2 regions of the Desulfosporosinus meridiei DSM 13257 genome follow, and region 2 is predicted to be linked to the other one. Evidence: predicted binding sites of a transcription regulator. Region 2 holds the regulator's gene; the other holds the start of a gene.
The links. Region 2 encodes HrcA, which represses chaperone genes, less so after heat shock. Its sites were predicted from a motif close to TGTTAGCACTCNNNNNNNNNGAGTGCTAACA; they were not measured.

Region 1 (6,585 bases), 1.5 Mb from region 2:
TTAATATGCCAGGTAGCCCTAAGGCAGTGCGTGAGTGTTTTGCTGCTATCGCACCGGCGATACCTCATGGGATTCAAATTCTCAAAGGAGAAGCTAGTGAATGTGCATCGACATCTCAAGCAACCCAAAATCAATAAAAATAGAGGCTGAACCCAAAACAATAGAGAGATTGGCACGGATGTCAATCTCTCTATTGTTTTGCAATAAACTATTACTTATCTAACCTTAAATAATTCAATTTAGATTACAACCTGCGTTCTGTCTGGCATCAGATTTTCCGCAATTTGAATATAGATTACAACTCCAATAATAACGCAGATTCCTAAAATATTGCTAAGCTTCATTGTCTGATTAAATACCAAGAAACCTAGAATACTGGCAACAACAGGGTCGAGAGAATACATTATTTGCATGTAGCTTGGTTCGATGTATTTCAAGCCTTTCATATATAAGGAATAACAGCCTATTTGGGGTATTAGTCCAAAGCCTAAGATCAATAATAATGCATAGCCGTTAGTCTGATTGCCTATCTGAATAATATTTTTGACTTGAGCTATAGGTGGATTGGAAATAGACAAGATTATTACGGCAAATAAAGCAATATACATCAGTATTGCATTTTCATCGATTCCTTGATCTAATAAATATTTCTCAAGAGTCATAAGTATCGACCATGTCAGTATGGTTAGAATTACCCAGATAACTCCATTTAGGTTTAGATTGAAACCTTGGCTGAAGACATCTAAAACTAGACAAATACCGAAAATTGCAGAAATGGCAGCGCCGATTTTTTTTAGAGTTATGGGGCTTTTAAATACGATTCTCGAAATAATCATGATCACAAATATGTTGCAAAAGATTAACGTTGAAACTACTCCAACCGGGAAATAATTAACAGACTTCACGAATGCAGTATTAGTAATAGCTGAGATGAGTCCGGCAAACAATAACAAGGCAAAGAATTTTATCGGAATTTTAAAACCGGATTTATTAGTAATAGCTAACAGAGTAGAGAAAAAGACCAGATTAAAGGAAGGGGCGAGAATTGCGATACTTGTAGTATTGATGCCAAGGTTAGACATTAATGTACAAAAAGTTCCATTAGTGCCCCAAAAAATGGCGGAAAAAATCCCGAAAATAAATCCTGTTCCCTTTGCACTTAAAGTTTTCAAACGTTGTTCCCCCCGGTACTGACAGAATGTAATTTTAGTTATTGTTCGTCATTGTCATAAAATCTCCTGTGGTCTAAACTAGACTTTTTAGGATTTTGCTAACAACTAGGATTGATACCAAAGCTTGTCACGTCTGTCCAAGGATTTACGTAAAGTAGAGTATAGGAGAAAGTGGCTGGTGAGGTGATCAATTTTGAAAGCCATAGCTTTTGTGGATTATGAGAATATATGGACTAGTCTATTAGACCGAGGGTATGACTTATCACCGGAACAGTTAGTTCAGTTCTTACAACTTTATACAGATCGTAATGATATTTATTTAATGGCAATTTATCTATACGCTAACTTTGATCGTGAAGAATTTTGGAGAACCCAAACAAGCTTTGAGAAAACCAATGTTTTTACAAGGCATGTTTATGGGAAAAATAATTATTCAAGTACTGAAATTCGCCGTAATGCGGCAGATCTGGAGCTAATGCTTGAAGCACAAGAAATCTTGCTGACAAGAGCTTCCACGTTCGATATGTTTTTATTACTGACAGGAGATGGAGACTTTCTTTCATTACTAAGGAAAATCAGAGCCTGGGGTAAAGATGTTAAAGTGATTGGGGTTTCTGGAAGTGTTCATCATGCTTTGCAGCCCTATTGTGAAGAAGATGACCTTTTACAGTGGATTTTGCAAGAGAAACATGAACCGGAGTACCAACCTGAACAAGATTTGGAACAAGGAATTCAGATCCTTGGAACACTTCAAACTCGGTTACCCTACGTAGCATCAACAAAAGCCAGATCAGCATTGACAGAACTTCTTGGACGTTCAATCTCACAAGTGAAAGAGTTTATCCGCTATATGCTTAAAGAAGATATTCTCAGAGAAAAAGAGCACCCTGATCCAAACTTGAGGATAGGCAAAACTAAAATTTACCTGCTTAATCTGAAAAAACCAATGGTTCAGGAGGTATTAGGCGATCTTTATGAAAATGTATCAGAGAGACAATTAAAATTAAGTTTAGAATAAAATTCATGCATAGAAGGTTCTGAATCTGGCAATTATAGTGGGTAGACAATACGGAGATGCGCAAGGGGAGAGGGGTTGAGCACTTTAAATTAACAAGTGCATGAAAACGAAAGAAATTATAAGGATTTTAGAGAGAATTGAGTATAAATCCATATTTTTTCGGCATTAGGGGGGTTGCTTTCCCGCACCCCCTTGCATATTATTATAGATATATTGTTAGCACTCAATAGAGTCGAGTGCTAACAAGTATTTAATAAAAAAATACAAAAAATAGGAGGGACTTTTCTTCATGAACATTAAACCTCTAGCAGATCGGGTAATTATTAAAGCACTCCCGATGGAAGAAAAAACAAAGAGCGGTATCATTATGCCGGACACCGCTAAGGAAAAACCACAAGAGGGTGAAATTGTCGCTGTTGGACCTGGAAAAGTAGAAAAAGGAGAACGCATTGCTTTAGAGGTCAAAGTGGGTGACCGCGTAATTTATTCAAAATATGCTGGAACCGAAGTCAAATATGACGGTGAAGAATACTTAATCCTCAAAGAAAACGATATTTTAGCCATTCTTGGTTAATTGAATAAGAAAATTTTTAAGGAGTGAATATACGTTGGCAAAGCAAATTATTTTTAATCAAGACGCTCGTCATGCTTTAGAACGCGGTGTTAATGCTCTAGCTGAAGCTGTTCGCGTAACTTTAGGACCCAAAGGACGTAATGTCGTTCTCGATAAGAAGTTCGGATCTCCCCTGATCACTAATGATGGGGTTACCATTGCACGTGACATTGAGTTAGAAGATCCATTTGAAAATATGGGAGCTCAGCTTGTCAAAGAAGTTGCTACTAAAACCAATGATGTTGCCGGAGACGGTACAACAACAGCTACAGTTTTGGCCCAAGCTATTATTCGTGAAGGCCTTAAGAATGTTGCAGCAGGTGCTAACCCAATGGGCATTAAACGTGGAATTGAACAAGCAGTTGAAGTTGTTGTGGCTGACATCAAAGCTAATGCTAAACTCGTAGAAACAAGTGAAGCTATTGCTCAAGTTGCCTCTATCTCCGCTAGTGATAAAACCATTGGTGATCTGATTGCTCAAGCTATGGAAAAAGTTGGAAAAGACGGCGTTATCACTGTTGAAGAAGCAAAAGGGATGACCACTGAGCTTGAAGTTGTTGAAGGAATGCAGTTTGATCGCGGTTATATTTCCGCTTATATGATTACAGACACAGAAAAAATGGAAGCTGTACTCAATGATCCTTTCATTTTAATCACTGATAAGAAAATCAGTGCAATTCAAGACGTTTTACCTGTCCTTGAAAAGGTAGTTCAAGCTGGCCGCCAACTAATGATAATCGCTGAAGATATCGACGGAGAAGCTCTGGCTACTCTCGTAGTTAACAAACTTCGCGGAACCTTTGTTTGCGTTGGTGTTAAAGCTCCTGGCTTTGGTGATCGCCGTAAAGCGATGCTCGAAGATATCGCAGTTCTAACAGGTGGAACTGTTATCACTGAAGACTTAGGTCTTAAATTAGAAAACACGACTCTTGAAATGCTCGGACGTTCACGCCAAGTCCGCGTAACCAAAGAGGAAACTACACTTGTTGAAGGATCGGGAAACCCCGAAGACATCAAGAAGCGCGTAGAAGCTATTAAACGTCAGATCGATGAGACAACTTCTGACTTCGATCGTGAAAAGCTCCAAGAGCGCTTAGCAAAATTAGCAGGTGGGGTTGCAGTTATCCAAGTTGGTGCTGCTACTGAAACTGAAATGAAGGAGAAGAAACTCCGCATTGAAGATGCTTTAGCTGCTACTCGTGCTGCTGTTGAAGAAGGTATTGTATCCGGTGGAGGTACTACTCTGATTGATGCAATCCAGGCTTTGGATAAACTCAGCTTAACTGGGGACGAAGCAACTGGTGTAAGTATTGTTCGTCGTGCTCTCGAAGAGCCCCTTCGTCAAATCGCCAATAACGCCGGACATGAAGGTTCCGTTGTTGTTGGAAAGGTTCGCGAATCCGGTACAAGAGGAATCGGCTTCAATGCTGTAACAGAAGTCTATGAAGATATGATTGCTGCCGGTATTGTTGATCCGGCTAAAGTTACCCGTTCAGCTCTGCAAAATGCCGGTTCGATTGCTGCAATGCTCTTGACCACTGAATGCTTAGTCTCTGACCTGCCTTCAAAAGATGGCGGAGCAGGTGCTATGCCTGGTGGCATGGGTGGAATGGGTGGCATGGGCGGCATGATGTAAGATTGGCCTGAAACCCTTGGTATCAGCTAGTCTACTGTATCTGCACCTAAGAATGCTCATGTTTTTGACCACATTTGAATCGAAAATAGGGGCTGTGTGAAAACACAGCCGAGAGAAACCGCTAGAAATCATTAGATTTCGGCGGTTTTTCCGCGTATTTGAAAGAAAAATGGTATAATTAAGACAAGGAAAGTACGAATGAGGCAGGTGTTTTCCCTTGTCAAAACCGGGTAAGAAAGTACATAACCAAGTTGTTTTCAAAGAGTACAATCAGAATCAACTGAGCTTACCAATAGATTTGGAATGTCTTATTCCTCCCAATCATATGGTCAGAGTGGTAAACTCTGCTCTCGATCAAATGAATCTAGAACCTCTTTTAGCTAAATATCCTGGAGGTGGACGTTCGAGTTATCATCCCGTCATGATGACCAAACTGATCGTTTATGCCTATGCCGATAAAACGTTTTCTAGCCGCCGCATAGAAAAGGCAGCCCGCGAAAACATCATGTATATGTGGTTGTGCGGAGGAAATAGTCCGGATTTTAAAACCATCAACAGCTTCCGGGGCGAACGTATGAAAGATGTGTTGGTTGAGATTTTTAGTGAGGTTGTTGAACTTTTACATAAACAAGGCTATATCAAGCTGGAAAATTACTTCTTAGACGGGACAAAAATAGAAGCTAATGCTAATAAGTACAGCTGGGTCTGGGGAAAATCGACCAAGCGCTACAAAGAAAAGTTGCGGGAAAAGTGCCGAGAACTCTTTGAATTTGTGGATTTGGCCAATCAGAAAGAAAATGAAGAGTATGGGGACCGGAACCTAGAAGAACTAGGAGAAGAAAAACCGATTGACTCCCAGGCTATAGAAGAAGCGGTTAAAAAGATCGACGAACGATTAACCCAAAACCCAAAGGAAAAGAAATTTATTAAAGTTAAAAGAGTCTTGCTGAAAGATTACTTACCTCGTATGAAGAAATACGAAAAACAAGAGGAACTGCTGGCAGAGCGCAATAGTTACTCAAAAACGGATACAGACGCAACCTTCATGCGTATGAAAGAGGATGCCATGAAAAACGGGCAACTGAAGCCAGGTTACAATGTCCAAATAGGAACAGAAAATCAATTTGTCGTAGGATACTCCATCCATCAATCGGCGGGCGATACCAGTTGCCTGAAAGAACACCTGGAAGAGTTGAAGAAAAACCTAGGGGGTAAGCTTCCGGCCAACATCGTTGCCGATGCGGGGTATGGCAGTGAAGAGAATTACGAATATCTAGCTCAAGAGAACCTTGGGAACTATGTCAAATATAATACTTTTCATAAGGAAGCAACAGCCAAGGGGAAACCTGATCCGACCCTGGTTCAAAATTGGCTATATGATAAACAGAAGGATGAATACACGTGCGGGTTTAGGAGAGTTCTAAGATTCAAGTACATAAAAACTCAGAAAAGCAAGAGGGGTTACCGAAGTACCATTCGAGTCTATCAAAGTGATGATTGTCAAGATTGTCCATACCTCAAACGTTGTATCAAACAAAGTAATAATCCGGATTTCAAGAAGCAGATCTACATTAACCCTAAAGGCAATGAACTAAAAGCAGAGGCACGGGCTAATCTGACGAGCGAATACGGGCTAAAAATGCGCAGTTTAAGACCTATAGAGGTGGAAAGTGTCTTTGGAGATATCAAAGGCAATTTTGGTGTGCGACGATTTATCCTTAAAGGATTGGAAAAGGTCAAGCTGGAGTGGGGATTACATTGTATTGCCCATAACATGAGAAAACTGGCTGTCGTCTTGGGATAGACGGTCAGCCAGTTTAGCCTTCCCTATTCGAAACTTATTAAGGGGCGTGAGAAACTAAAGTTTCAACACGCCCCCTTTCGGTCATTGTAACAACTATTCTCATCATCAAGAATGCCCTAGTTCGCTCAAAGCCGCTATACTTGCCTCCCGGTAAACTGTATCTTCAATTTTCATTTGTGGCTGAAAAGTCTGGTTCCTTAACTCGGTATATGCCTTTTCCAATTGGGAGTATTTGGATTTAAGTTCTCCTAATTCACTTGCTAAAGCCTCTCTTGTTGCTTGGTCCTTGTGGCTCAATAATAACACCTCCTTAAATATACAGCTTTAAACACCAGTATTTCC
Region 2 (6,585 bases):
AATTCAAGAACGGTTAGAACGGGAATATGATCTAAATTTGATCACTACGGCACCGAGTGTAATTTACAAGGTTAATACTGTTCAAGGGGAAGTATTGAATATTGATAACCCCTCCAATCTTCCGAAAGTTGATCAGATTGTCAGTATCGAAGAGCCCATTGTTAAGGCTACTATTTTGGTTCCGTCTGAGTACGTTGGCGCGATTATGGAACTCAATCAAGAAAAGCGCGGAGCCTATTGTAATATGGATTATGTCTCAACGAGTCGAGTAAAGCTGACTTATGAGCTACCCCTAAGTGAGATAGTTTTTGATTATTTTGATCAATTAAAGTCACGAACTAAAGGGTATGCGTCTTTGGATTATGAACTATCCGGCTATAAGGAAACAGATCTTGTTAAAATAGATATCCTCTTAAACGGGGAAATGGTGGATGCCCTTTCGTTTATCGTGCACCGTGCCAAGTCCTATAATCGTGGCAGGAAGCTTGTAGAAAAGCTCCGGGGTATTATTCCAAGGCACATGTTTGAAATTCCTATCCAGTCTGTAATTGGCAGTAGAGTTATTGCTCGTGAAACTGTTAATGCCATGAGAAAAGATGTCTTGTCTAAATGCTATGGGGGAGATATTTCCCGAAAACGAAAACTCCTGGAAAAGCAAAAGGCTGGGAAAAAGCGTATGAAGCAAGTGGGTAACGTGGAAATTCCCCAAGATGCTTTTATGGCCGTATTGCAGATTGAAGACTAGAAGAAAGAGTGTGTACGCCTATGCCGTCCTTATACGTTCACGTCCCATTTTGTCTCCAAAAATGTGACTACTGTGGATTTTATTCGCACTCACTTAAAAACTCATCCCCGGATCTTATCTCTGTGTATTTAGAGGGCTTAGAAATAGAGATGGCAAAGAGGCAAAAAGATACCCCTCCAGGGGTGTCTTCTCTTTTTATTGGAGGCGGTACTCCAACTATATTGAGTGAGCGGCAGTTAGAAGGGTTACTGGGAATGATTCAACGGTATTTCCCCATGAACCCAGAAGTCGAACAAACAATGGAAGGGAACCCGGGGACTATTACAGCTGGAAAGGCCAGGCTTATCCGGGATTTGGGGATCAACAGGTTTTCATTAGGGATTCAGAGTTTTGATGATGACTTGTTGCGTAATGTAGGGCGTGTGCACACTGCTGTAAAGGCCCGTGAGGCCATTGCCCACTTGAGATCGGCAGGATTTGAAAACCTCAATCTCGATTTGATGTTTGGCTTACCCGGACAAGGTCTGCAGGACTGGCAGGCATCCGTGGAGGAGGCCCTCTCCTATTCACCGGAGCATCTTTCCCTCTATGGGTTAATGCTGGAAGAAGGAACACCGCTTTTTGAACAATATGAGGTAGGTAATGGTATTAACAATACTAAGGGGGCCTCGCTCCGCAAGCAGTCCTTTCGATTAGAGCAAAAGGTTGAGGAGGGTTGTTTAAAAACACTTCCGAGTGAGGATCAGCAGGCTGAGATGCATGAATGGGCGGTAAGACGTTTAGGTATGGAGGGTTATCGGAACTACGAAACTTCAAATTTTGCCCTTCCCGGATATGAGTGTCGCCATAATTTAGGATACTGGCGGGGAGCGGATTATCTGGGAATGGGACCTGGCGGTGTATCATGTTTGAACAGGATGCGCTGGAAAAATATTGAGGATGTATGTGCATATAAAAACCTCTTATCTGAGGGGAAAAGTCCCATTGATGAGACCGGTCAAGAGGAATTGTCTTTACAAGAATGTATGGCTGAGCGGATGATTTTGGGATTGCGTCTAGAGTCAGGGGTTCATCTTAAAGAATTTGAAATTGACTTCGGAACTGATCTCAGGGATATTTATAGATCTGTTTTGGAACGCTATAAAGATACTGATATTTTTATTGTTGAGGGGGAGTATTTCCGCTTGAATCCTCGGTATTCCTTTGTCGCAAACTCCATCCTACAAGAATTTGTATAGTGGTTTAATCTCAAATATTTATCTTAAAATGATTCTTGACAAAGCCAAAATGAAGTGGTAATGTGAAGACATAAACTGTTAGCACTCATCGAGGTAGAGTGCTAACAACGAAGAAAATAATGAGTATGTACTTGTCAGTACATTTTGTATAAAGCAAGATCACTCAAGAAAGCGGGGAAGCATATATGCAAATGGATGAGCGCAAACGCAAAATATTGAGAGCGATAGTTCAGGATTATATTGCTACCGCCGAACCTATTGGATCTCGAACGATTGCTCGTAAGTTTGATCTGGGCGTATCTTCAGCAACTATACGAAACGAAATGGCTGATTTAGAAGAGTTAGGATTTATTGAACAACCCTATACCTCTGCGGGACGAATTCCTTCGGACGCAGGATATCGATACTTTGTAGATTGTCTGATGGATCCTCAAGAGCTTAATGCCGAGGAAATGGAGATCATTGAGCGTGAAAGCTCGAAAAGAATCAATGAGCTGCAGGAAGTGATTGCTCATACGGGAAAACTCTTATCCGAGCTTACAAACCTGACCAGTCTGGTGCTGGGTCCCCATAAAGGCAAAAGTACCTTTGGGAAAATGCATTTTCTCCCCTATCAACCTGGGCAGGTTATTATGGTCATCGTCAAAGAAAACGGGGCCGTGGAGAATCATATTTTGGATGTGGGCGAAAATCTCTCAGCGGAAGAACTTCAGCATGTGGCAGAGGTTTTTAACCAGAAGATGCGGGGATATTCCATAAGTCAAGTCAAACGCAGCATGCTGCATGAAATATATAGTGAATTATCGAGGCAAAGACTTTTAATAGATAACGCCATGGATATGTTAAGGGCTATCTTAGATGGTAAAGAGGAAGATGAACGTATCCATCTCGGTGGAACTCTAAATATGCTCAATCAACCTGAATTTAAAGATTTGGCTAAGGTCAAAACACTCTTCAAGGTGTTTGAAGATAATGAACCCTTGAAAAAACTGCTAACCCCCCGCCAGGAAGGACTAAATGTAACTATTGGTGGAGAAAATACATTGAAGGAATTTCGTGACTGCAGCCTGATTTCGGCGACCTATAAGGTCAATGGATTAACCATCGGGGCGGTGGGCGTACTTGGGCCGACCCGAATGGATTACGCCAAAGTAATAGCTATTGTCGATTTTATGACCCGGAGTATGACAGAAATTCTTACGCGACGCAGGCGGTGAATGAAGTTGCGAGGGGGGCTGGAGTGAAATTGCTCCGCTCACCACGGCGCCGTCGCTATCGAGCTTGATTACGAGGTGAGCGTTGGCAAACCTCTGGGCTGTTCTGAATGTGAACCTGTGCCACGCTGGCACCTCGTAATGTAAGCTCGATTGACGCGACTCTGCCTAAAGGTTCGCTGCGCAAATTTCACTCCAGCCTGGCTGGAGCGGGCGGGAGCTAGGAACCGGGGAATTGAGGCTGAATTGTTTGTTATAGATTAAGCGGTGACTGAGCCTTCTGGTTCATTCTATATAAATTAGTTAACACTTTACAGTGATTATGTTGCGAGAGGTGATTTTGCATGGCGCGAATGAGAGAAGAAACTCTCAGAGGCCCAAAAAGTATGGATGAGGGTCAAGTGGAGGATACGCAAGAGCGTGACCTTGAGAATCCTCCGGAAGAAGATAGTCTGGATAGTAACGATATGAGTCCTTTAGAAAAAATAATGACTCTGGAAGCTGAGCTTATTCAAGCAAAAGCCAAAGCTGATGAGCATAAAGATCATATGTTACGATTACAGGCGGAATTTGATAACTACCGAAAACGCACTCAGAAGGAAAAAACAGAGATCATTAAATATGCATCTGAACGCCTTATATCAGAGTTACTACCGGTTTTAGATAATTTTGAACGGGCGGCCAGTTCGGCCCAAGTAAACCCGGACTTCAATGCCTTCTCCCAGGGGATAGACATGATTTACCGTCAATTGCAAACTGCGCTTAACAAAGAAGGGCTTAAAGCAATTGAGGCTGCCGGGCAGCCTTTTGATCCCAATCTCCATGATGCGGTGCTCAGAGTAGAGTCTGATGAACATCCGGAAAACACAGTTGTCGAAGAACTACAAAAAGGATATTACCTTAAAGAAAAAGTTTTACGTCCCAGCATGGTTAAGGTTTCGAACTAGTTAAAGGAGGAAGATTATAATGGGTAAAATTATTGGTATTGACTTAGGTACAACTAACTCTTGCGTTTCAGTTATGGAAGGTGGAGAGGCTGTCGTTATCCCAAACGCGGAGGGAAATCGTACAACTCCATCTGTCGTAGGATTTTCTAAAACCGGTGAAAGACTAGTCGGTCAGGTTGCTAAACGTCAATCTGTTTCCAATCCGGATAAAACTGTTATTTCCATTAAGCGTCATATGGGAACAGATTTCAAAGTGAAAATTGACGATAAAACTTACAGCCCTCAAGAAATTTCCGCCATGGTTCTCCAAAAGCTCAAGACTGATGCAGAAGCTTATATCGGTCAACCCGTAACTCAAGCGGTTATTACAGTACCGGCATATTTTACGGATGCTCAACGTCAAGCGACTAAGGATGCAGGTTCCATTGCTGGACTTGACGTCTTGCGGATCATTAACGAGCCGACTGCTGCGGCACTTGCTTATGGTCTTGACAAAAAAGATGATTCCACGGTTTTAGTCTTTGACTTAGGGGGCGGTACCTTTGACGTATCCATTCTTGAGTTAAGTCAAGGCATGGTTGAAGTTAAGGCAACCAGCGGAAACAACAATTTGGGCGGCGACGATTTTGACCAACGCTTAATTGATTATATGGTTGCAGAATATAAGAAGAGCCATGGAGCAGATCTTTCCAAAGACCGAGTTGCCCTTCAACGTTTAAAAGAAGCAGCAGAAAAAGCTAAGATTGAGCTTTCCGGAGTTACCAGCTCCAATGTTAACCTGCCATTTATCACAATGACTGAGGATGGACCTCAACATTTGGATATGAATATTACTCGAGCTAAGTTCGATGAAATTACATCTGACTTGGTAGAATCCACCATTGGACCTACACGTCAAGCCATTGAAGATGCTAAATTATCTTGGAATCAAATTGACCAAATCATTCTGGTTGGTGGATCTACTCGTATCCCCGCTGTTGTAGAAGCTATTAAAAAAGTCAGTGGCAAAGAGCCTCATAAAGGGGTTAATCCGGATGAAGTAGTAGCTATGGGCGCTGCAATTCAAGGTGGCGTGCTCAGTGGTGAAGTTAAGGATATGATCCTGTTGGATGTTACTCCTCTTTCCTTAGGGATTGAAACCCTAGGTGGAGTTTTCACCCGGATTATTGATCGTAACACTACAATTCCAACCACTAAATCTCAAACTTTCTCAACGGCTGCCGATAATCAAACCTCAGTTGACATTCATGTCCTCCAAGGGGAGCGTGAAATGGCCAGTTACAACAAGACTTTAGGTCGTTTCCAACTCACAGGAATTCCTCCTGCACCCCGTGGTATCCCCCAAATCGAAGTTAAATTCGATATTGATGCTAATGGTATTGTTCACGTCTCGGCAAAAGATGTGGCCACCGGAAATGAACAGAAAGTTACGATCACTTCTTCTACAGGGCTTTCTAAAGAAGACATTGAAAAAATGAAGCAAGATGCTGAGGCTCATGCTGAGGAAGACAAGAAGCACAAAGAGCTAATCGATGCTAAGAACCAAGCGGATTCAATGGCCTATCAAACTGAAAAAACCTTAAAGGAATTCGAAGGTAAAGGCGACGCTGGTGAAGTTGAATCCATCAAAAAGGCAGTCGAAGACTTAAAAACTGCAGCTGCCGGTGATAATGTCGATGAGATCAATGCAAAAGTTGAAGCTCTTAATAAAGTTCTTCATCCTTATATTGAAAAAATGTATCAACAGCAAGCTGCTCAAGACCCAACCGGCGGAGCTGGTGCCGGTGCACAACCAGGTGCTGAACAAGCTAAAAAAGATGATGATGTAGTGGATGCTGAGTTTACTGAAGTCAAGAAGGATCTATAATAGGGAGGGCCGGAGCGAAATTGCTTCCCCAGTACAGTGACGATGCTATCAAGCTTCGCAAATTAACTCTCCTGGCTTTGGTCGCCAACCTTATGTGAAATTATGTTGACTAGGATTTGCATAACCGTAATAAGGTTGGCACGAGGTCAGGCAGGAGTTATTTAAAATATTAGGGTGCAAAGGTTGAAAGCCTTTGTGCCCGCGTTTGTTTGTGGAAATTTAAGGATTTCCTTTAAAGTGGATATTTCCTTGTGCTTCAGGGCGAAGGATCATATAATACTATAGGACTTTGCTGTCCAGGTGGATGGGTTTAGCAGGAGTGTGGAGGGAAGTAATGAAACGCGATAATTATGAAGTGCTCGGGGTCGAGCGGAATGCTAGCGAGCAGGATATTAAAAAAGCATATAGAAAGCTGGCTCGCCAATATCATCCCGATGTTAATCCTGGTAATAAGGAAGCGGAAGAAAAGTTTAAGGAAGTTACTGAGGCCTATGATGTTTTAAGTGATCCTCAGAAGAGAGCGCGTTATGACCAGTTCGGTGACGCAGACCCGGGTATGGGCGGATTTGGGGAT

Region 1: the regulator HrcA is predicted to act here: its motif matches at 2,405-2,435, upstream of groES (co-chaperone GroES).

Annotation. Positions count from the first base shown of each region.
Region 1 covers NC_018515.1:746,143-752,727, forward strand. Annotated here, with positions in the region: gene mog (molybdopterin adenylyltransferase) at 1-137, shown strand, start outside; gene DESMER_RS03460 (DMT family transporter) at 240-1,172, opposite strand; gene DESMER_RS03465 (NYN domain-containing protein) at 1,366-2,190, shown strand; gene groES (co-chaperone GroES) at 2,480-2,764, shown strand; gene groL (chaperonin GroEL) at 2,799-4,439, shown strand; gene DESMER_RS03480 (IS1182 family transposase) at 4,657-6,243, shown strand; gene DESMER_RS03485 (hypothetical protein) at 6,349-6,540, opposite strand.
Region 2 covers NC_018515.1:4,158,588-4,165,172, reverse strand. Annotated here, with positions in the region: gene lepA (translation elongation factor 4) at 1-745, shown strand, start outside; gene hemW (radical SAM family heme chaperone HemW) at 766-1,983, shown strand; gene hrcA (heat-inducible transcriptional repressor HrcA) at 2,169-3,200, shown strand; gene grpE (nucleotide exchange factor GrpE) at 3,542-4,144, shown strand; gene dnaK (molecular chaperone DnaK) at 4,164-6,011, shown strand; gene dnaJ (molecular chaperone DnaJ) at 6,346-6,585, shown strand, end outside.